4 regions of the Kitasatospora sp. YST-16 genome follow, and region 1 is predicted to be linked to each of the others. Evidence: riboswitches for the same ligand, from Rfam matches in the RefSeq annotation. Region 1 holds a riboswitch; each other region holds the start of a gene.

Region 1 (5,442 bases):
TGAGGGCCCGGGGGCGGCCCCGCCGGTCAGGTGGCGGCGGGGGCGTTCCAGCCGGCCAGCAGGCGCAGGGCGTCGGCGGTGGGGGAGGCGGGTTCCACGGAGTAGACGCACAGCGTCTGGTCCGGATCGCCGGGGGCCTGGAAGGACTCGTAGGAGAAGTGCAGGTCGCCCACCAGCGGGTGGACGTAGTGCTTGGCGCCGTGGGTGCGGCGGAGCACCCGGTGGTCGTTCCACCAGGTGGTGAACTCCGGGCAGCGCAGGGTGAGTTCGCCGATCAGCTCGGCGAGCCTGCGGTCGTCGGGGTGGCGGCCGGCCTCCAGCCGGAGCATGGCCACGGTCTCGGCGGCGATCGTCGCCCAGTCGCCGACCCGTTCGCGGGCCTGCGGGTCGAGCAGGTAGTAGCGGGCCATGTTCCGGCGGGTGGCCGGGAGCGCGTCGAAGTCGGTGAGGACCTCCCGGGCGAGGCGGTTGGCGGCCAGGACGTCGGTGCGCCGGCCGAGGACGAACGCCGGGACGTGCGCCAGGGTCTCCAGCATCAGGTGCAGCCCCGGCCTGACCCGCTGCGGCCGTTCCGGGGCGCGGCGGGCCGCGTGCTCGGCGGGGAGCAGCAGGTCGGCCAGGTGCTCGCGCTCGGAGGGGTCGAGCCGCAGGGCCCGGGCCAGCGCCTGGACCACCTCGGTGGACGGGCGCCCGGCCCGGCCCTGTTCGAGGCGGGTGTAGTACTCGGTGCTGACGCCGGCCAGCCGGGCCACCTCGTCGCGGCGCAGACCGGGCACCCGCCGCACCCGGCCGTCCGCGGGCAGCCCGGTCAGCTCCGGGGCGATCGCGGCGCGCCGGGTGCGGAGGAAGTCGGCGATTTCCCTGCTGCGTTCCATGGACCAAGTGTGCGGGCTGCGGAGGTGCGCCGGCGGGCCGTGGGTGGCCCTGGCGGTACCAGTCGGCGCAGGGTCCGCCCGGGGCCGTCCGCGGGGCCGCCGGGCTGGTCTGCTGGAACTGCGGCCGGAGCCTCCGGTGCCGCAACTCCCGTTTCCTGCAAGGAAGGTCCACCATGTCCACGCTCACCTCCCTGCCCCTGGCCGGCCGCACCGCCGTGATCACCGGCGCCTCCAGCGGCATCGGCGAGGCCACCGCCGAGGAGCTCGCCGGGCTCGGTGCCCGGGTCGTCGTCCTGGCCCGCCGCGCCGAGCGGCTGGCCGCGCTGGCCGACCGGATCGAGCGGGCCGGCGGGTCCGCCCTGGCGATCGCCGCGGACGTCACCGACCGGGCCGCGGTGCGGGCGGCCGCCGACCGGGTCGCCGCCGAACTGGGCGGCGCGGACCTGCTGTTCAACAACGCCGGGGTGATGCTCCCGGCGCCGGTCGAGGAGGTGGCCGTGGACCAGTGGCAGCGGCAGATCGACCTCAACGTCTCCGGGCTGATGAACGTCATCGGCGCGTTCACCCCGCAGCTGGTCGCGGCCGCGGCCGAGCGCGGCGTCGCCGACCTGGTCAACACCTCGTCGATCGCGGCGCAGAACATCTTCCCGACCTTCGCCGTCTACTCCGCGACCAAGGCCTACGTCACCCACCTCTCGCGCCACCTGCGGGCCGAGCTGGGCGCCAAGAACGTCCGGGTCTCGACGATCGAGCCCGGCATCGTCGGGACGGAGCTCCAGGACCACGTCACCGACCGGGGCGCGCTCGACTGGCTGGCCGGTTCCAGGGAGACGGTGGAGTGGCTCGTTCCCGGCGACATCGCCAGGACGGTCGGGTTCCTGGCCGCCCTGCCGCCGCGCGTCAACCTCCAGCAGGTCACCGTCATGCCGACCGGCCAGGCGAGCTGAGGACGGCCCCTACGGCTGGAGGCCGAGCTGCCGGAGCCAGGGCAGCGGGTCGACGGGGGCGGCGCCGTCGGGGCGGACCTCGAGGTGCAGGTGCGGGCCGGTGACGTTGCCGGTGGCGCCGACCGCGCCGAGGACGGTGCCGGGGGCGACCGGGCCGGAGGCGGTGGCGATCCGGGAGAGGTGGCAGTACCAGAGCTCGGTGCCGTCGGGGAGGGTCTGGATGACCCGGTAGCCGTAGGCGCCGGACCAGCCGGCCGAGGTGACGGTGCCGCCGGTGACGGCGGTGACGGGGGTGCCGGTGCGGGCGGCGAAGTCCAGGCCGGTGTGCAGGTGGGCCCAGTGCTCCCCGGCCTGGGCGAACGGCGCGGTCAGCCGGTACCCAGCCACCGGCAGGGCGGGCGCGGACCGGTCGGACTCGGCCTCGGCCTGCCGCTCGGCGCGCTTGGCCTGGGCCTCCTGCGCGGCGGCGACCCGGGCCGACTCTTCGACCGCGGTGCGCTGCCCGTCGGCCTGCTGCAGGATGCGGGCGGCCAGGGCGAGGCCGGGGTCGGCGGCGAGCAGGCCGTCGGAGGCTTCGTCGGCGGCGGTGACGGGGGCCGGGGCCGGCGCGGCGGCGGCCTGGGCGGGGGCGGCGGCGAGGCCGGTGGCGCCGAGGGCGGCGGTCATCGCGGTGACGCCCAGCAGGGGCGCGCCGGTCCGGGTCTGACGGGGCAGCCGGTGCCGGACGGCCTCGGTCCCGACCGGGTGGTCGAGGAGCTGGGTGCCGGTGCTCTCGGTGTGGGTCGACGCCACGGGGGCGCGCTCCTTCCTTCCCTGCCGCCGACCGGGTTAGCTGACGGGTTCGGAGGTGGAAGGTCTCCTACGGTCGGGCCCAGGGCCGTTCCGATTCACCCCGGTGGAACGTGGTTCCCCGGCTCCTGGACCGGCCCCGGGGGGCAGGTCCGGATGGATTAGGCGTGGCGCACGGTGCCGCATGGTTACGGCGTTGCCGACCGCGCTGCGTTATCAAACGTTAATCCTATGGACCCCATGATTCCAAGCGCCTACCGAGGTGCAGTGAAACTTTCCTGACGCCCTATGGGCGATTTGTGACGGTTCGCCAAGGTGCTCGGTTTCGGACATGACGGACCGTGACGGGGCGGTTGAGTATCCGTACTCACGACCTCCTCCCGCCCCGGCGGGACCCTGGGCGCATGACCGCATCCGTGCCGCACCGCACCACCTCCGCCTACTACCTGCAGGCCGTCGCCTCCTTCGGGTTCGCCACCGCCGCGCTCGCCCTCGGGATCGCGTACCTCCCGGCCAGCGCCTGGATGCGCGCCTTCCTCGGGGTCGGGCTGCTGTACGTGATCACCTCCGCGTTCACGCTGGCCAAGGTGGTCCGCGACCGCCAGGACGAGGGCGCGATCACCAGCCGGGTCGACCAGGCCCGGCTGGAGAAGCTGCTCGCCGAGCACGACCCGTTCAAGGTGGACGGGATCTGAGGGCGGGGGGCGGTGGCGGGAACCGGGGCCGGGGCGGGGGGTTGACGGCTAAGGCTATTAGCCTTAGCTTTATGGCTATCGGCAGCAGCCGGGCCCGGAGAGCCCGGAGCGCCGGACGCCCGCCAGGAGGCCCGCGATGAACAGCACCCTCGGCACTACCACCCGGTACCTCGACGTCACCGGCGGCCGGATCGCCTACGACGACGCCCCCGGCGCCGGCGTCCCGGTCGTCCTGCTGCCCGGCATGCTCGACAAGCGCGCCGTCTACCGCCACCTCGCCCCGCTGCTGAGCGCCGCCGGGCACCGGGTGGTCACCATGGACCTGCGCGGCATGGGCGAGTCCTCGACCGGCTTCACCGACCACACCCCGGCCGCGATCGCCGAGGACCTGGCGGCCCTGCTGGCCCACCTGGACCTGCGCGGCGCCGTCCTGGTCGGCAGCTCGTACACCGGCGCCACCGTGGTCCGGGCCGCCGCGCTCGCCCCCGAGCGCACCGGCGGCGTGGTGCTGATCGACGCGTTCATCGAGAACCTGCCGCTGAACGGCTTCCAGAAGGCGCTGTTCGGCCTGGCCGCCCCGCTGGTCACCGCGTTCCCCGGCCTGTGGGGCACGATGCAGAAGTTCTACTACCCGGCCGGCAGCAGGCCCGCCGACTTCGAGGACTACCGGGCCGGGCTGGCCGCGATGCTCCGCGAGCCCGCCCGCAAGGCGGCGCTGCGCGGCTACCTGAAGGGCGACTCGGCGCCGGTCGGCTGGTGCGCGGCCGTCGACGTGCCCGCGCTGGTGCTGATGGGCGACCGGGACCCGGACTTCCCGAAGCCGGAGCTGGTCGCCGACCGGCAGGCCGCCGCGCTGCGCGGCCGCAAGGTGATGATCGGGGGCGCCGGCCACTACCCGATGGCCGGTCACCCGCAGGCCGTCGCCGACACCCTGCTGCCCTTCCTGGCCGAGCTGCCCGGCACCGGCGGGAGCGCCCGCTGATGCCCCGCGCCGGACTCTCCACCGCCGCCGTGGTGGACCACGCCCTCGAACTGATCGACGAGCGCGGCGCCGAGGCGCTCACCCTGGCCGCGGTCGCCGCCAGGGCGGGCGTCGCCACCCCCTCGCTGTACAAGCACGTCCCCGGGGGCCTGCCCGAGCTGCGCCGGCTGGTCGCCGTCCGCACCACCGGGGAGCTGGCCGACCACCTGGCCGCCGCCGTCCTCGGCCGCTCCCGGGACGGGGCGGTGCGCGCCCTGCTCGCCGCGTACGCCGGGTACGCGCTGAGCCACCCCCTCCGGTACGCGGCGCTGCCGCAGGTGCCGGACCCGGATCCGGGCCCGGAGCTGACCGCGGCGGCCGAGCGGCTGGTGGGCGTGCTGTTCGCGGTGCTGCGCGGCTACGGGCTGGCGGGCTCGGAGGCGGTGCACGCGGTGCGGACGCTGCGCGCCGCGGCCCACGGGTACGCCTCGTTGACCACGGCGGGGGCGTTCCAGCTCGCCGAGGGGACGGACGTCACGCTGGAGCGGCTGACCGGGGTGCTGGTCGAGGGCCTGGCCAACTGGCCCGGTGCGGAAGGCGCGTGACCTCCGGGGCGTTGCCGCGTTCTCCACGGTATGAAGAAGCGCAGCCTGCTCGCCTTTGCCTCGCTCGCCGTCGGGGTGGTCGCCTCCCTCGCCACCCCCAGCGCGCACGCCGCGCCGGAGCACCGCACCGGTCCCGGCCCGCTGAAGGACGCCGTCTCCGCCCCGGACCTGCCGGTGGAGCAGGACTCCGCGCGGGCCGCCGCGGAGCAGACCGGGCCCTGAGCCCCGCGGGGGCGCCGACCAGGGTGGGAACGCGCCGGTGGCGCGCCGTCCACACCTTTTCGCAACCTGTCCCCCACCATTCCGACACCGCCGGTGCGTAACACTGTCCTTCGGTCGGGAAGTCATACCGCGTGGAGACCTTCCACGGGTGTGGCCGACAAGCACGGAGGATCAGGACATGCCGCAGGCGACTCAGCACATCGAGCCCGGCACGGGGCTGATCCCCGCTCCCCGGACGGCGCCGGACGGCGCCCTGGGTGCCGCGCGGCCGGCGGCCGCCCCGCCGCGGGAGGGCTGGGGCAGCGCGCTGCGGCGCGGGATCGCGGTGGCGCGCGGGCTGCGCTCGCT
Region 2 (5,442 bases), 2.6 Mb from region 1:
CGCCCGCGCCGGCGAAGAACAGCAGCAGCTCCGGGTCGATCGAGGAGCCGCCGCTGATCGCGTACCGCACCCGGCCGCCCATCGCGGCCCGCACCCGCCGGTACACCAGCGCGTCGTACAGGCCGTGCGCCAGCCGCAGCGAGAGCGGCGCCGGGCGGCCGCCGTCCGCCGCGGCCAGCTCGGCCCGGGCGTAGCGCACCGCCACCGCGGCCGCCCGGTCGAACACCTTCACCGCGCCCTTGGCCTGCGCCTCGGCCCGGCCCAACTGGTGGATCTTCTCGAACAGGTAGGGCACGCCGACCAGGAAGGTCGCGCCGAAGGAGGCCAGGTCCGGCCGCAGGTCGGCCGGTTTCAGGGACGGGCTGTGGCCGATCCGGACCCGCCCGTACACGCAGGTCACCTGGATCATCCGGCCCAGCACGTGCGCCAGCGGCAGGAACAGCAGGGTGCACGGCGCCCGGCCGGTCGCCTCCTCGAACACCGGCTCCAGCAGGGCGTGGCAGTTCGCCGCCTCGGTGAGGAAGTTGGCGTGGGTGAGCAGGCAGCCCTTGGGACGGCCGGTGGTGCCCGAGGTGTAGATCAGCGTGGCCTCGTCGTCCGGGCCCTGGGCCCGTCTGCGGCGCGTCAACTCCTCGGCGGGGACGGGGCGGCCCAGCTCGGCGAGGGCGCCGACCGCGTCCTCGTCCAGCCGCCACAGCGGCACCGTCCCGCCGGTGCGGGCGATCGCCACGGTCAGCACCTCGGCGGTGCCGGCGTCCTCCGCGACCGCCAGCACCGCGCCGGAGTCCCGGACGATCCACTCCGCCTGCTCCACCGCGGACGTCGGGTACACCGGCACCACGCAGGCGCCGGCCGCCCAGGCGGCGAAGTCCAGCAGCGTCCACTCGTACCCGGTCCGCGACATCAGCACGATCCGCGCGCCGGGGCCGACCCCGACCGCGACCAGGCCGCGGGCCACCGCCGCGACCTGCTCCGCGAACTCACGGGCCGTCACGTCCCGCCAGGAGCCGTCCGGTTGACGGCGCGTCACCACCACCGCCTCCGGCGCTTCCCGCGCGTTGCGGAACGGCAGGTCGCCCAGGACCCCGTCCGCGGGCGGCGGCACCAGGTACGCGGACCGGGCTTCGACGACCCGCCCGCCGGTGCGCAGCACCTCGACGGGCGGACGGGCGGCGCGGGCGGCCCGGGCGAGGGGGTGTGCCATGAGCGAACTCCCTTGGGTGGGGTGGGGGTTCGCCCAGGTTAGGTACTCGCCGGTGAACTTACTAGACAGTAAGTTACTTGACAGTTGCGGAGGTTGTGGAGGTTTCGGGACCGGCGGGGCCGCGGCCGCCCGGCGGGGCGTCAGCCCTCTTCGATGGTCGGGGGCTTGGGGAGGAGGCGTTCGCCGTCGCGGGTGCCGCCGGTGCGGGCGATGGTGCGGCGGTCGGTGGAGAGGTAGTCGCGGACGACCAGTTCCACCGCGTCCTGGGGGCTGGTGGCGCCGACGCGCATCATCACCTCCAGGGCCAGGTCCGCGTCCAGCGTGATCGTCACTTTCGCCATGGTGCTGCTCCCCGGTCGTCGAGCCCCTGCCGAGGCTCCGTCGAGGCTCGTCGGGCCTCGTACGGCCGAGGATAGGCCGCTGCCCCCGGGGCCGACCAGGTCCCCGGGGGCAGCGGCGGTCGTGCCGGTGATCAGACGCGGCCCGCGAAGTCGGGGGCCCAGTTGGCGATGGTCTCGGTGCGGACGCCGGAACGCGGGTTCGCGGCCTCGACGTACTTGCCGTCACCGACGTACAGGGCGACGTGGTAGACGCCCGAGTTGGAGCCGTTGCTGGACCAGAACAGCAGGTCGCCCGGCTGCAGGCTGTCCAGCGAGACGCGGGTCGAGTAGTCGGCCTGGTCGGCGGCGACGCGCGGCAGGCTGATGCCGGCCTGGCGGAACGCCGCCTGGGTCAGGCCGGAGCAGTCCCAGCCGCCGTTGCCGGTGCCGCCGTAGACGTACGCCTGGCCGAGCTTGGACAGCGCGAAGTCGATCGCCGCGGCCTTGGAGCCGGTCGCCTTGGTGGCGGCCGTGGCGGTGGTGGTCGTCTTGGCGCTGGTCGAGGCGGTGGCGGTGGTCGCGGTGGACGACTTGGCCGGGGTGCTCGACGACTTGGCGGCGGAGGAGCGGTCGCCCTTCCAGGACGAGCCCTGGTGGGTGCTGGCGGAGGAGGAGGTGGTGGCGGCCGGCGCGGACTGCTGCTGCGCGGTGGCGGCGCCGCCGAGCGAGAGCTGCTGACCCGGGTAGATCATGTCCGGGCCCTCGGTGAGCACCGAGCGGTTGAGGTCGTACAGCTTCTGCCAGCCGCCGTCCACGTGCTGGCTCTGCGCGATGGTGGACAGCCAGTCGCCCGCCACGACGGTGTAGGTGCCGGCCGACTGGTCGGCGGTGGCGGCCGGGGCGCTCTGCTCGGCCTGCGGCTGGGCCTGCGACTTGCCCTGCGACCAGCCGTTCTGCGACCAGCCGTTCTGGGACTTGCCCTTGCTGCCGGACTGCGACTGCGACTGCGCGGGCGCCTGGGTCTGCGACTGCGACGGCGCGGCGGTGGCGGACGAGGCGGAGCCGGAGGTGTCGACCTGGGGGGCGGCACCGCCCTTGGTCAGGCCGGCCTGGATCGAGCACACCGGCCAGGCGCCGGGGCCCTGCGAGGCCAGGACCTTCTCGGCGACCGAGATCTGCTGGTCCTTGGTGGCGAGGTCGGCGCGCGAGGCGTACGCGGTGCCGCCGAACTCGGCCCAGGTGGAGGCGGTGAACTGCAGACCGCCGTAGAAGCCGTTGCCGGTGTTGATCGCCCAGTCGCCGCTGGACTCGCACTGCGCGACCTTGTCCCAGGTGGAGACGGTCGCCGCGGAGGCGACGCCACCGGTCAGGCAGGGGATCGACAGCCCGATGCCGACGACACCGGTGGTGGCGATCAGGCGGCGGGCGCGCTTGGAGCTGATGGGCAGCATGAAGAAGCGTTCCTCTCCCACGCCTGCGAGGTGAGCTGTCGGATTCGGGCTGGAGTTGCCCGGCCGCGCGCACCGCGTGGTGCGCCCGGCTTCACCCCTAGCCCCGTGCGGTCCTTCGACCGCCCGGGGCGACTTACCTGGTTCCCCCGCCCCTGCCGTGGTGCGTTGTGCATGAGCCGACCCGCCCGGCGGCAGGACTCGGCGTTCCGGGCGAACTGGGTCCGTGTGTCCACGAACGTGGGCAGGAGATTAAGCGGAATTAAGGAGAATCCGCAAATGCCCGTGACCGGCATCACAGTGGCCGGAATGGGTGATCAAGGGATATTCGGCGAACTCCGCGAGCGGCGGCGAATTCTGGCGGGACGTCAGGCGATAGGTGATCTTGTGCCCGTTTTGCTGCACTATGCTGAGTTATGCGGGATTATTCACGTTTGGTCACCCGGTGGGCGGGTCATTTGTCGCCGTATGGGCGTTCTGTCCTTGACCGGAAGCGCCCCGCCGCACCCCCCTGACGGTACGTCAGAATGCTGAAGCGAAACCGAATCCGCCGCTTTCCGGCGCCCGCGCTGCCTATGCTGCCCCCGACGGCTCAGGGCGGCGGAACCCGGAAGGGCGGCCACGGTGGAACAGCGGCAGGACGAGGAACGGCAACCGCCGCCGGTACGGCACCGGCGCCCGCCGGTCGGGCGGCGCCGGATGCTGACCTGGCTGGCGGCCGGGACGGCGGCGGCGCTCGGCGGGGGAGTGGTCCTGCGGCAGTCGCTGGCCGGGGCCGACGAACCGGCGGGAGCCGCCGCCGCGCGGACCGGCACCGCCACCCCGGCCGGCCACCCGCACGGCACCGGCGCCCCACCACCCGCCGCCGGCAGCCCGCAGCCCTCCGCCCGGCCCCCGGTGCTGGACACCGGCGGCCGCAAGTGGTCCGACGCCAAGGGCTGGGGCGGGAAACCGCCGGGCCCCGGCAGCGCGGTGCGGATCACCGACCGGGTGGTGCTGGACGCCGACGCCGAGGTCGGCTCGCTGCTGGTGGAGCCCGGCGGCTCGCTGGTGTTCGCCGCCGACCGGACGCTGACCCTGGCCAGCGCGGGCAACGTCGAGGTCCGCGGCGTCCTGGCCCTGGCCCCCGACGCCGCGCACACCCACACCCTGCGCTTCCCGCACGTCGACGAACACCGGTTCGCGGGCGGCGGGATGACCGTCGTCGACAGCGACACCGGCCTGTGGGTCACCGGCCAGGGCTACCTGCGCCTGGACGGCGCGCCCCGCACCGCCTGGGTCCGGGCCGCCGCCGACCTGGGGCCCGGCGACACCGCGCTGAAGCTGGCCGCCGCCCCCGACGGCTGGCAGCCCGGCGACGAACTGGCCGTCACCCCGACCGCGCCGCCCGACACCGCGGACTTCTCCACCGCCTACGACCTGGTGACGGTCGCCCGGGTCGACGGCGCCACCGTCACCCTGACCGGCCCGCTGCGGCACGCCCACCCGCGGGTGGCCACCGGTGGCGGCGCGACCTTCGGCGCCGAGGTGCTCAACCTCAGCCGCAACGTCCGGATCGAGGGCACCGAGCAGGGCCGGGCCCACGTCCACCTCACCTCCAGCCGCCCGCCCGACGTCCGGCACGCCGCCCTGCGCTGGCTCGGCCCGCGCGCCGACGGCAAGGACAGCTGGGACGGCAAGCCCGTCACCGAACCCGTGCTCGGCCGGTACGGGCTGCACTTCCACATGCTGCTGGACACCTCGCGCGGCACCGTGGTCGAGGGCGTCGTGGTCCGCGACACCGGCAGCCACGCCTTCGTGCCGCACGCCAGCCACGGCATCACCTTCCGCGGCTGCATCTCCCACGACACCTGGGAGGACGCGTACTGGTGGGACGGCCCGATCGACACCCGCACCCCGCAGGGCCCCTCGAACGACATCGCCTACGACGGCTGCGTCGCCTCCCGCACCGCCTTCGAGCCCAACCCGCGCGCCTACCGGCTCACCGGCTTCAGCCTCGGCGCCGGGACGGGCTCCTCGGCCCGGGACTGCGTGGCCGTCGGCGTGCAGGGCGCCACCGGCGCGTCCGGCTACGAGTGGCCGGAGACCAGCGAGGGCGTCTGGACCTTCGAACGCTGCCTGGCGCACAACAACCTGCAGAACGGCATCTTCGTCTGGCTCAACGCCGAGCACCACCACACCGTCACCCAGTACGCGGCGTACCACAACGGCGGCTGGGGCATCGAGCACGGCGCCTACCTGAACGACTTCGACTACACCGCCTCGGTGCTGTACGGGAACGCCGCCGGCGGCATCGCCGTGCACGCGCTCGGCCGCGACAAGGGCACCGTCTTCGACGGGCTGCTGATCGACGCCGCCGGGCAGTCCGACTACGCGGTGACCACCCTCAAGCACCAACTGGCCGGCGAGGCCGTCACCCTGAGCCGCAGCCGGCTGACCGGCTACCGGAAGGCCGGGGTGGCGTTCCGGG
Region 3 (5,442 bases), 2.2 Mb from region 1:
CCGTCCGCGGCCCGGACGGTGCCCAGGTCCCAGGGCGCGGCCGCGCCGGTCGCCGTCTCCCGGGCCACCCGCCAGCCGTCCGCCTCCCGCACCAGCTCGACCTGCCGCTCCAGCAGCGCCGGGTAGTCGTCCACCCCGGCCAGCCGGTAGCCCAGCTCGGCGCCGACCCGCACCCGGTCCGCGTCGGCCGGCGGCTCGGCGAAGGAGGTCAGCCGCAGCGTGTACTCGGCGAAGCGCAGCCCGGCGGTCCGGGCCAGCAGGTCCCGGTCGGCCTCCTCGGAGCCGTCCGCGGAGACCGCCAGCAGCGCGGCGGTGTCCCGCCCGGCCACCGCCCGGGCCCGCTGCCCGAGCAGCCGGACGGCGGTCTCCCGCAGCCCGGGGGCGCCGCGGCGGGCGCGGCGGGGGCCGGGCGGCCGGGCCGCAGCAGGGGCAGCGACAGCTGGGTGGCCCCGGCGGCGGCCAGCAGCAGGGCGGCCCGCCGGGACAGCGGAGCACCGGCCCGCGGCGGCCCGGCGGCCGTCGTCAGGTCGGTGACCAGGGGTTCGTCGACGAGGCTCAGATCCGCACCACCGAGCTGACCGGCATCGCGCTGACGCTCTCGTAGCGGACCCGGGCGCCGGGGTGGGGCGCGTGCACGACGACGCCCCCGCCGGCGTACATGCCGACGTGGTGCCTGTCGTTGAAGAAGATCACCAGGTCTCCGGGCCGGGCTTCGGCGAGGCTCACCCGCCGGCCGGCCGAGGCCTGTTCCTGCGAGGTCCGCGGCAGGGTCACTCCGGCCTGCCGCCATGACCAGTACATCAGACCGGAGCAGTCGAAGGTGCCGGGGCCGGTCGATCCGTAGACGTACGGGGAGCCGATCCTCGAGACGGCGGCGGCCAGCGCGGCGGCGGCCCGGTCGGAGGAGGGCGGCTGGTCGCCGAGGTCGATCCGGTCGGTGCCGCGGGTGGCGCGCTGCCGGGCGGCCCGGGCGTCGTCGGCCGCGATCCCGGCCCGGTCGGCGGGGGCGAGGCCGTTCAGCAGCCGCTGGGCCCGGGCCAGCCGTTCGCGGACGTCGTCCTTGGCGGCGGCCAGCCGCTGCCGGGCCTGTTCGAGCTCGGTGAGCTTGGCGCCGGCCTCGTGCCGCCGCTCGTCGAGCCGGCGCGCCCGCTCGGCCACGTCGCGCAGCCGGTCGCCCTGCCGGGCGGTGGCCTGTTCGAGCGAGCGGGCGCCGGTGAGGTAGCCGGCCGGGTCCTGGTCCAGCATCAGCCGGACCGCGGGGTCGATGCCCTGGGCCCGGTACTGGGCGGCGGCGACGGCGCCCAGGTCGCCGCGCAGCCGGTTCAGCTCGTCCTGCCCGGCGGCGACCTGGTCCTGCAGGGTGCCGGCCTCGGCCTGCAGCCGGCGCTGCTGCTCCAGCGCGGCGTTGTACTGCTCGGAGGCCCGCTCGGCCTCCTCGTAGAGCTGGTCGACCTGCGCCTTGACCTGGTCCTTGGTCGGCGCGGGGTCGGCGTGCGCGCCGCCGACGGTCAGGCCGAGCGCGCTGGTGGCGGCGGCGGTGAGCGCCAGGGCCCGGGCGAGGCGCTGGACGCCGGGCAGTGGGGTGCGGCGGGGCACGGACACGCGCGACGGCTCCGTTCTGCGACCGGCCTCCGCCGCCGTCCGCGGTCGGACGGCCGTCCTCGCGGGGGCCCGGGGGCAGAGGTTAGCGAGTCGGATCGATCCAGTCCAAACCCCGACAGCACCGAATATTTGACCATGAATCGGACACCCGAACGGAAACGGCCCGGCACCCCGTGCGGGGTACCGGGCCGACGGCTCCGACGGAGCGTCAGATCCGGACGATCCGGTTGATCGGCATGACCGTCGCCGACTCGTAGCGGACCTGCGCGCCGGTGTGCGGGGCGTGGATGATCTGCCCGTTGCCGACGTACATCCCGACGTGGTGCTGGTCGCCGTAGTAGATGATCAGGTCGCCCGGGCGGGCCTTGGAGATGTCGGTGCCCAGGCTGGTGCCGGCCCCGGCCTGCGCCTGCGAGGTGCGCGGGATCGACACGCCGGCCTGCTTGTAGGCCCACTGCATCAGCCCGGAGCAGTCGAAGGTGCTCGGACCGGCCGCGCCGTACGAGTACCAGCTGCCGAGCTTGGAGACGGCCGCGCCGACCGCGTTGCCCGAGAAGCTGGAGGACGCCGGGGCGTTCAGCTCGACCCGGGTGGTGTCGCGGGAGGCCCGCTGCGACTGCTGGGCGGCGTCGGCCTTCGCCCTGGCGTCGTCGGCGGCCTTGGCCTCGGCGGCGGCGAGCTGCTCGCGCTCCTGCTGGGTCAGCGTGTTGAGCAGGTCCTGGGCCTTGGCCAGCTTCGCCTGGACGTCCTCCTTGTCGGCCTTGAGGGCCTTGGTGGTGGTGTCCAGTTCGGCGAGCTTGGACTCGGCCTCCTTGCGCTGCGCGTCGAGCTGCGCCTGCTCGTCCTTGAAGGTCTTCAGCAGGTCGGCCTGGGTGGAGCCGACCGCGTTCAGCGCGCCGGCCTGGCCGAGGAAGGCGTCCGGGCTGCTGGAGAGCATCAGCTGCATGGTCTGCGGCATGCTGCCGGTGCGGTACTGCTCGGCGGCGATGCCGGCCAGCGCCTCGCGGGCGGTGGTGACGTGCTCCTGCTGGCGGGCGAGCTGGTCCTGGAGCTGGCCGACCTGCTGCTGCAGCGCCTGCTGCTTCTCGACCGAGGCGTTCAGCGCCTCGGTCTTGACCTCGGCCTGCTCGTTGAGCTCGTCGACCTGGGCCTTGACCTGGTCCTTGGTCGGCGCCGGGTCGGCGTGCGCGCCGCTCTGGGCGGACAGCGCCACGGCAGCGGCGGCGGTGGCAGTGAGAATCGAGACCCGGGCACGGCCGACGGGCTTGGGACGGCGATGGGACGCCACGAAGGCGGACTCCTTCTTCCTCACACCGCCTACCGGGTGAGCTGACGGGTTCGGGCCGGAAGAGATGCCCTACGGCGCTTCACCGACCGCGCGCGGCGGTCGACCGGGCGCCGATTCACCCCGGGGGAACATGGTTCCCCGGCTCCGTTCGACAGCACCCCCGCAGGGGTATCCCCGTCGGCAGACCCGGTGTTGACGGTCTGCCCGCTGCGTCACGGACTCGGCGGCGACCTCCGCCGCCGCCCCCCTTGGGCGATCGACACTGCGGTGGTCGAGGCACGACCCTAGTAACCGATCCGTGATCCGTTCAAATCCTTGTCGGAAAAAAATCTGATTCTGAATCAAACACCCCGGTAAATCTGACCGAACGTGATCGATTCCTTACCCCGAGCACAGCGTTTCCCGCCATTCACCCGGGAAACACCACACCCGGGCGTGTCTCGAATCACAGGGTGATTCCGACCCGCCCGGGCGTGTCACGGTGCGTCAATTGTTGCCCAGTGGGGCGTTTGTCCGATTCGTCGGGCCGTCAGGCCCGCTCGCTCAGACCCGGCGGATGGTCGAGATCGGCAGGGTGTCGACCTTCATCGTCTTCACCACGTCACCGGTGCGCGGCGCGTGCACCACCAGGCCGTTGCCGATGTACATGCCGACGTGGTGCCGGTCGCCGTAGTAGACGACCAGGTCGCCGGGCTGCGCGTTGTGCCAGTCGGTGCCCACGTTGGTGCCGTAGCTGCCCTGGTCCTGCGAGGTGCGCGGCAGCGAGACCCCGGCCTGCTTGTACGCCCACACCATCAGGCCGGAGCAGTCGAAGGTGCTGGAGCCGGTGGCGCCCCACACGTACGCCGAACCCTGCTTGCTGAGCGCGGCCGCCACCGCGGTCGCCGCGTAGCCGCTGGCCGGCGGCAGGCTCTTCGGGTCGATCCGGTCCGCGCTGCGCGAGGCGGTGCCGCCGGAGCCCTGGAGGATCGCGGCGCGGTCCGCGGCGTTCAGCTTGGAGAGCAGCTTCTGCGCCTCGGCGAGCTTGCTCTGCACGTCGTTCTTGGCGTCGTTGAGCGCCTGGGTCTGGCTGTCCAGCTCGTGCAGGACCTGGGCGGCCTCCTGCTTCTGCTGGTCCAGGCGGCGCTGCTGGTCCTTGAGCGACTTGAGCGTCTCGGCCTGGGTGCTGGCCGCCTGCCCGAAGGAGGTGGCCTGGGTGAGGTAGTGGTCCGGGTCAGAGGAGAGCATCAGCTGCATCGACGGGTCGACGCCGCCCTGCCGGTACTGGTCGCCGGCCACCGCCGCCAGCCCGGAAGCCAGCTCGGTCAGCTGCTCCTGGCCGCGGGCCACCTGGTCCTGCAGGTCGTCGGCCTGCTTGCGCAGCTGGTCGGCCCGCTCCTTGGCGCCGTTGTACTTCTCGGCCGACTGCTCCTGCTCCTCGAGCAGCTTGTCGACCTGCGCCTTGACCTCGTCCTTGTTCGGCTGGGCCGGCGCGGCGTGCGCACTGGCCTGGGCCGTCAGGGCGACCGCGGTCGCGGCGGCGGCGGTGAACACGGAGATCCGCGCACGGCTCGGCTGCTTGGGACGGCGGTGGGAGGCCAAGGGTGAGCTCCTTCTTCCTGCTGGACTCACCCCGACGAGTGAAGGTCCGGAATATAGGTTTGACGCCAGACCCTAGTGAAGTCCCAGCCCCCGCGTCCACTCCCGGGGGCTTCCGGTTCCGCCTCCCCGCCCCCCTTCACCGGACCGTCACACCCCGGCCGCCCGCAGGCCCGCTGACCGCCCCTCAGCTGCGGGCCAGCCGGTTCAGCAGCAGCACCGAGGCCACCGGCCGCGCCCCCGCCTTGCGGACCCCGTCGGCCACCTCCTTGTCGGCGGAGACCACCACCACCGGACGGCCCTGCGGCTCGGCCCGCACCAGCCGCCGGATCAGCTCGTCCGCGGTCTCCCCGGTCCGGCTGAACCGCACCCGCACCCCGCGCGGCGGCGCCATGATCACCGGCACGTCCAGGTCCTGGCCGTCGAACACGCAGGTCACCTCGGCCTGGGTGCGCTGGGCCAGCATCGCCAGCCCGCCCAGCAGCCTCAACCGCTGCTGCTCCAGCGGCAGTTGCGGGTAACCGGTCTTGGTCACGTTGTAGCCGTCCACCACCAGGTGCACCTGCGGGATCGCCAGCAGCTGGTCCAGCAGCGCCGGGTCGTCCTCGGCCAGGCCGCGCCGGGCCACGTCGTGCGGCGAGGCCGAGCCGGGCTCGACCGCCTCCACCAGGTCGGCCGGGCGCAGCCCGGTCACCGGCAGCGCCAGCTCGCGCTGCAGGCCCTGCGCCGACTGCAGCACGCTGTCCAGCAGCAGCCGCAGCCGCATGTCCTCGACGCTGCGGCCCTCCCGGGCGGTGCGCCGCCCGCTCTCCACCGCGGCCTCCAGCTCGGCGATCCGGTGCCGCAGTCGCCGGGCCTCGCTCTCGGCGGCGCTGCGCTCGGCCGCCGCGGCGGCCCTGGCCGCCTCCAGCTCCCCGGCCAGCCGGCGGCTCTCGGCCTGCGCCCGGCGGGTGTCCGCCTCCAGCGAGCGGACC
Region 4 (5,442 bases), 1.7 Mb from region 1:
CCTGCTGGCCGAGGAAGATGATGCGCTCGTTGAGCAGCCGGTTGTAGACCTGGTCGCCCAGGCCGCCACCCACGTCGCCGCCGGCGGCGTGCGGTGCCATCGGGCCAGGCATCTGCATCTGCGGGAACGTCACTTAGCCACCTGCTCAGTCGATCTGCGTGTGTGTCGCTGTCCACCGACCCTAACGCGCAGGCCCCGCCGCTGAATCCCCCACGCAGAACTGTTCGCTGTGAGCGCAGGGTGAGCGGGCCGGGGCCGTCCGGAGCGCGCGAACGGGCCCGGACACCGTGCGGTGTCCGGGCCCGTTCCCGGTCAGACGTCCCGTCGGTGGCCGACGGTCACGAGGCTCAGGCCTCGGCGGACTTCTCGGTGGTCTCCTCCGCGGCGGCCTCGGTGGCCTCGGCAGCCTCGGTGGTCTCCTCCTCGTCGTCCTCGAAGGAGACGGTCTCGCCGTTGGTGTCGGTCACCTTGGCGGCCTCGACCACCAGGGCCAGCGCCTTGCCGCGGGCGACCTCGCCGACCAGCAGCTGCACCTGGCCGCCCTGGACGACCTGCTGGGCGAACTGGTCCGGGGTCAGGCCGGAGCCGGCGGCGCGGCGGATGAGGTGCTCGGTGAGCTCCTCCTGGTTGACGCCCAGCTCCTCGTTCTTGACGATCTGGTCCAGCACGAACTGGGTCTTGATGCCCTTCTTCGCCTGCTCCTCGGTCTCCTTCTCGTAGTCCTCGCGGGACTTGTCCTGGGAGGCGAGGTAGGTGTCGAGGGTCAGGCCCATCGGCTCCAGCTGGTGGTGCTCCAGGTTGTGCTTGCGGGTGCCGATCTCGTCCGCGAGCAGCTTCTCCGGGTACTCCATCTCGACCCGCGCGAGCAGCTCGTCGAGGACCTTCTCCTGGGCCTGGGTGGCCTGGTCGAACTCCTTCATGCGCTCCAGGCGCTTGACGGAGTCGGCACGGAGCTCCTCCAGGGTGTCGAACTCGCTCGCCAGCTGCGCGAACTCGTCGTCCAGCTCCGGGAGTTCCTTCTCCTGGACGGTGGTCACGGTGACGGTGACCTCGGAGTCCTTGCCGACCTGGGTGCCGCCCTTGAGGGTGGTGGTGAAGGTCTTGGACTCGCCGGCGGACAGGCCGACCACGGCCTCGTCGATGCCGTCCAGCAGGCGGCCGGAGCCGATCTCGTAGCTCACGCCGGTGGCGGTGCCGTCCTCCGGCACCTCGCCGTCGACCTTGGCCTCCAGGTCGACCACCACGATGTCGTTCTCGGTGGCGGCGCGCTCGACGTCCTTGACGGAGGCGAAGCGCTCGCGCAGCTGCTCGAGGGACTTCTCGACGTCCTCGTCGCCGACCACGACCGGGTCGACGACGACCTCGATCTCGGCGAACTCGGGGAGGGTGACCTCGGGGCGCACGTCGACCTCGGCGGTGAACTTGAGGTCCCCGCCGTCGGCCAGGTTCTCGACACCCTCGATGTCGGTGATGTCGGGCTGGCCCAGCACGTCGATCTGGCCCTCGTCGACGGCCTGCGTGTAGAAGCGCGGAAGCGCGTCGTTGACGGCCTCCTCCAGCACCGCGCCACGACCGAAGCGCTGGTCGATCACCTTGTTCGGGATCTTGCCCTTGCGGAAGCCCGGAACGGTGACCTGCTGGTTGATCTTCTTGTACGCCGCGTCGAGGCTGGGCTTGAGCTCCTCGAAGGGCACCTCGACGGTGAGTCGAACCCGAGTGGGGTTCAGAGTCTCGACGGCGCTCTTCACGGTTGGGTCTCCTAGGGGGCTTGCGGTCAGGGCGATAGGCGGTTGGGGCTGCAATGCTGTCCGTACTACCGCCAGCGGTCCATCCTACCGGTACCACGAAAGCGACTGTGCCCGGCACCTGGGTGCGGACGGGAGCGGGGACGGCGGCGCCGGGCCGCAACGACAACAGGGCCCCGCCGCCGACGAGACCCTGCCGCACACGGTCGGGGTGACCGGATTCGAACCGACGGCCTTCCGCTCCCAAAGCGGACGCGCTACCAAACTGCGCCACACCCCGTGGTGCCGAGCAGAAGAGTACACGTCGACCCGCCCCCGACCGGGGCGATATCGGCGAGCCGACAACGGGGAAGGAGTGTGCAATCCACCGACCCGACCAGGTACGCTGGGGCCGTCCTCACCACCGCTGCGGTGGCGGGGCGCTTCCCTGCGGGTGTAGCTCAATGGTAGAGCCCCAGTCTTCCAAACTGGTCACGCGAGTTCGATTCTCGTCACCCGCTCCACGACAAGGCCCCGACCGCGACGCGGTCGGGGCCTTCGCCGTTCCCCGCCCGCGGGCGGCCCCTCCCCTCCGTCCCGGCCCCGGATCCCCTCCGTCCCGGCCCCCGGACGGCCCGAAGGCCCCGCGCAGCCGAGCGCGGGGCCTTCGGGGGTGTGGTGCCGGGGGTCAGACGTTGACGCCGTGGGCGGCCAGGTAGGCGACCGGGTCGATGTCGGAGCCGTAGTCCGGGGTGGTGCGGATCTCGAAGTGCAGGTGCGGGCCGGTGACGTTGCCGGTGGCGCCGGACAGGCCGATCTGCTGTCCCGCCGTCACGGACTGGCCGGCCGAGACGGAGATCGAGGAGAGGTGCGCGTACTGGGCGTACTTGCCGTCGGCGAGCTTGATGACGACCTGGTTGCCGTAGGCGCCGCCGTTGCCGGCCGAGACCACGGTGCCGTTGGCGACGGCCTTGAGGCTGGTGCCGGTGGAGACCGGGAAGTCGATGCCGGTGTGGTAGCCGCTGGACCAGTTGGAGCCCGCCACCTTGTAACCGGTGGTGACGCTGCCCGGCGCGGGGGCGACGTAGCCGGAGGAGGAGCTCGCGGCGGAGCTGCCGGAGGTGGTGGCGGTCGACGACTTCGCGGCGGACGAGGAGGAGGACGAGGACGCCGACTTCTGGGTCGGGGCCTGGGTCTGCGTCTGGGTCTGCGCCTTGGCCTTCGCGGTGCCGGTGCTGCTCGACTTGGTCGAGGTCTTCGGGGCGGCGGCGGGGGCCGCGGCGTCCGAGGAGGAGGCGGCCGGGGCGGACGAAGTCGCCGCGGCGGCCTGGCCGTTGACGGTCAGCTGCTGGCCCGGGTAGATCAGGTTCGGGTTGCCGCCGATGACCGAGCGGTTGTCCTGGTAGAGCTTCTCCCAGCCGCCGTCCACGTTCTTCGCGGCGGCAATCTTGGAGAGGGTGTCGCCGGAGGCGACCTTGTAGGTCTCGGCGGCCTGCTGGGCGGCGGAGCCGGTGGTGTCGGCGACGGGAGTGGCGTCGACCGAGACGTTGGCCCACTGGCGGCCGCCGTCGTGCTGGTCGGCGGTGTGCGCGGAGGCGGCGGTGACCGGGAGGCCGACCGCGGCGCCGGCGACGCCGGCGGCGATGGCGATGCGGACGACGGTGGCCAGGCGCGGCTTGCGGTGCTTGCCCTGAGCGGACATGAAGCTGTTCCTCTCCGACGCCTGCGAGGTGAGCTGTCGGGTTCGGGCGAGAGTTGCCCGGCCGCGGTCTCCGCGGCTTCACCCCGAGCCGTCCCCGTGCGTTCCGGGTCCGGCGTACTACCTGTGGTTCCCCCGCTCCTGCCGTGGCGTGGTCTCTGGTCGGCACCGGGCGGCGGCAGGACTAGGCGTTCCGCTCGGCGGCCAGCCCGGCCGATGTCCGGGCTGCGGAGGAAGCAAAACCCACGGTTCGCGGAGCTGGCAAGCGCCGGTAGGCCCCGGTCCCGGGATCGGGAGGGGGCTGACGGTCCGCCAGGTCACGCTCCGCCGACGGCGGGCTGCGGTGCGCGTACGGGATCATGACGATGCGCCCACGAACCACATACGGTGGGCGACTTCGGCCACCGTATGCGCCCGGGCGCTGACCTGGCGTGACGGATCGGGTGACCCTGGTCACCCGCGGGCAGGACTTTGGTCCGGAACGGGGGTGCCCCCGCCCGCCGGAACGCGCTCCCCCCGGTGCCGGCGGGGCGTCAGCCCGCGATGCCGGCGATGGCCTTGGAGACCGAGTTGAGGAACTGCTGGATCGGACCGGCCATGGTCGACTGGCTGAGCATGAAGCCGAACAGCGCGGCGACGATGGCGTGCCCGCCCTTCATCTGCTTGTTGCGGATGAAGATGGCGACGATGACGCCGAACAGGACAAGGGCGGAGACGGAGAAGGCCACCGGGACTCACTTCCTCGATTCGTGGCGGGGATTCAGGTCGGAACCGCCGACGGCTCCAGGCGGAAACCGGCCCCTGCCCCCCGTGTCCCCACCACTCCATCCGGACTCAGTGTGGTCGCTCGTGCGGACTGCGTAAAGGACTTGCCCCGTCGCCGGGGGCTCCAACCCGGGTGGTGGGACTGATTTCCGCCGACCGTGACGATAGCGGACGGGTTCTGACGGAGCGTCGGCGGGAGGCGGTCCGCGGCGGCCCGGGCGGCAAACCGGCAGGCAGGCCGGTCGGCGGCCCACCGGCCGGGCCGGGCACCGGAATTGGCCGAAGATCAACGCCCGGGTTTGACACTCCGTGGGCACTCCGTGCACACCGCTCCCCCGCACCCGGCAGCGCCTCCGGGCCACCGCCCCGCCGCCGCCCCGCCACCGCACCGGCGCCGCTCGACCGCGCCCCCGGCGGGGCTCAGCGGCGCCAGACCAGCAGCACCGCCCGGTCGTCGTTGACGTGCTTGGCCACGCTGTCGATCAGCCGGACCGCGGCCCCGGGGCGGCCGGCCGCCGGGATGGTGGCGACCAGCCGGTCGGCCTCGCCCATCAGCCGGTCCATGCCCTCGCCCAGGTCCCGGCCGGGGACCTCCACCATGCCGTCGGTGCACAGCATCAGCACGTCGCCGGGTCCCAAAGTACCGCGCACGCCCTCGAACTTGGCGCCGTCGTAGACGCCGAGCAGCGGGCCCTCGGCCTCCTTGACCTCCCAGTGGCCCGCTCCGGCCAGGCGGTGCATGCCGGGCAGGTGGCCGGCCGAGAGGAGTTCGTACTCGCCGGTGTCCAGGTCGACCACCAGGTGGACGGCGGTGGCGAAGCCCTCGGCCCAGTCCTGGCGCAGCAGGTAGCCGTTGGCGGCGGGCAGGAAGTCGTGGGCGGGCAGCGAGCCGAGCAGGCCGCCGAAGGCGCCGGAGAGCAGCAGGGCGCGGCTGCCGGCGTCCATGCCCTTGCCGGAGACGTCGGCGAGCACCACTTCGAGCACCGGGCCGGTGCGGGCGGCGACCATGAAGTCGCCGGAGAAGGACTGGCCGCCGGCCGGGCGGAGCGCGGTGTCGGTGTGCCAGCCGTCGGGCAGGTGCGGGACGCGGCCCTGCACCCGGATCCGTTCGCGCAGGTCGAAGAGCATGGTGGAGCCGCCGCGCCAGGGCACGCCGATCCGGCGGCGGAACTGGGCGACCAGCAGTCCGGCGACGCCGACCGCGCCGACCACCAGGGCGGCGCCGGGGGTGACGCCGTGGGTGTACGCCTCGGG

The links. A riboswitch is a leader RNA that binds a small molecule or an ion and turns the genes downstream of it on or off. The one in region 1 is predicted to bind cyclic di-AMP.
Region 2: linked by a shared signal. The riboswitch ahead of OU787_RS34530 (transglycosylase family protein) and the one ahead of OU787_RS17910 (M23 family metallopeptidase) in region 1 are both predicted to bind cyclic di-AMP.
Region 3: linked by a shared signal. The riboswitch ahead of OU787_RS07900 (C40 family peptidase) and the one ahead of OU787_RS17910 (M23 family metallopeptidase) in region 1 are both predicted to bind cyclic di-AMP.
Region 4: linked by a shared signal. The riboswitch ahead of OU787_RS10020 (M23 family metallopeptidase) and the one ahead of OU787_RS17910 (M23 family metallopeptidase) in region 1 are both predicted to bind cyclic di-AMP.

The regions. Positions count from the first base shown of each region.
Region 1 covers NZ_CP113837.1:3,893,473-3,898,914, reverse strand. The annotation lists gene OU787_RS17925 (hypothetical protein) at 1-3, shown strand, start outside; gene OU787_RS17920 (helix-turn-helix domain-containing protein) at 27-875, opposite strand; gene OU787_RS17915 (SDR family oxidoreductase) at 1,049-1,822, shown strand; gene OU787_RS17910 (M23 family metallopeptidase) at 1,832-2,614, opposite strand; cyclic di-AMP (ydaO/yuaA leader) riboswitch at 2,625-2,789, opposite strand; gene OU787_RS17905 (YiaA/YiaB family inner membrane protein) at 3,016-3,306, shown strand; gene OU787_RS17900 (alpha/beta fold hydrolase) at 3,443-4,288, shown strand; gene OU787_RS17895 (TetR-like C-terminal domain-containing protein) at 4,288-4,872, shown strand; gene OU787_RS17890 (hypothetical protein) at 4,903-5,094, shown strand; gene OU787_RS17885 (hypothetical protein) at 5,273-5,442, shown strand, end outside.
Region 2 covers NZ_CP113837.1:1,243,987-1,249,428, reverse strand. The annotation lists gene OU787_RS05685 (AMP-dependent synthetase/ligase) at 1-1,204, opposite strand, end outside; gene OU787_RS05680 (hypothetical protein) at 1,345-1,545, opposite strand; gene OU787_RS34530 (transglycosylase family protein) at 1,677-2,975, opposite strand; cyclic di-AMP (ydaO/yuaA leader) riboswitch at 2,981-3,150, opposite strand; gene OU787_RS05665 (hypothetical protein) at 3,597-5,442, shown strand, end outside.
Region 3 covers NZ_CP113837.1:1,740,090-1,745,531, forward strand. The annotation lists gene OU787_RS07890 (hypothetical protein) at 1-329, opposite strand, end outside; gene OU787_RS07895 (C40 family peptidase) at 556-1,602, opposite strand; gene OU787_RS07900 (C40 family peptidase) at 1,811-2,890, opposite strand; cyclic di-AMP (ydaO/yuaA leader) riboswitch at 2,901-3,057, opposite strand; gene OU787_RS07905 (C40 family peptidase) at 3,434-4,471, opposite strand; partial or broken gene OU787_RS07910 (NYN domain-containing protein) at 4,656-5,442, opposite strand, start outside.
Region 4 covers NZ_CP113837.1:2,209,135-2,214,576, forward strand. The annotation lists gene OU787_RS10000 (ATP-dependent Clp protease proteolytic subunit) at 1-112, opposite strand, end outside; gene tig (trigger factor) at 348-1,748, opposite strand; tRNA gene OU787_RS10010 (tRNA-Pro) at 1,952-2,025, opposite strand; tRNA gene OU787_RS10015 (tRNA-Gly) at 2,175-2,248, shown strand; gene OU787_RS10020 (M23 family metallopeptidase) at 2,413-3,426, opposite strand; cyclic di-AMP (ydaO/yuaA leader) riboswitch at 3,432-3,551, opposite strand; gene OU787_RS10025 (hypothetical protein) at 3,957-4,151, opposite strand; gene OU787_RS10030 (PP2C family protein-serine/threonine phosphatase) at 4,609-5,442, opposite strand, start outside.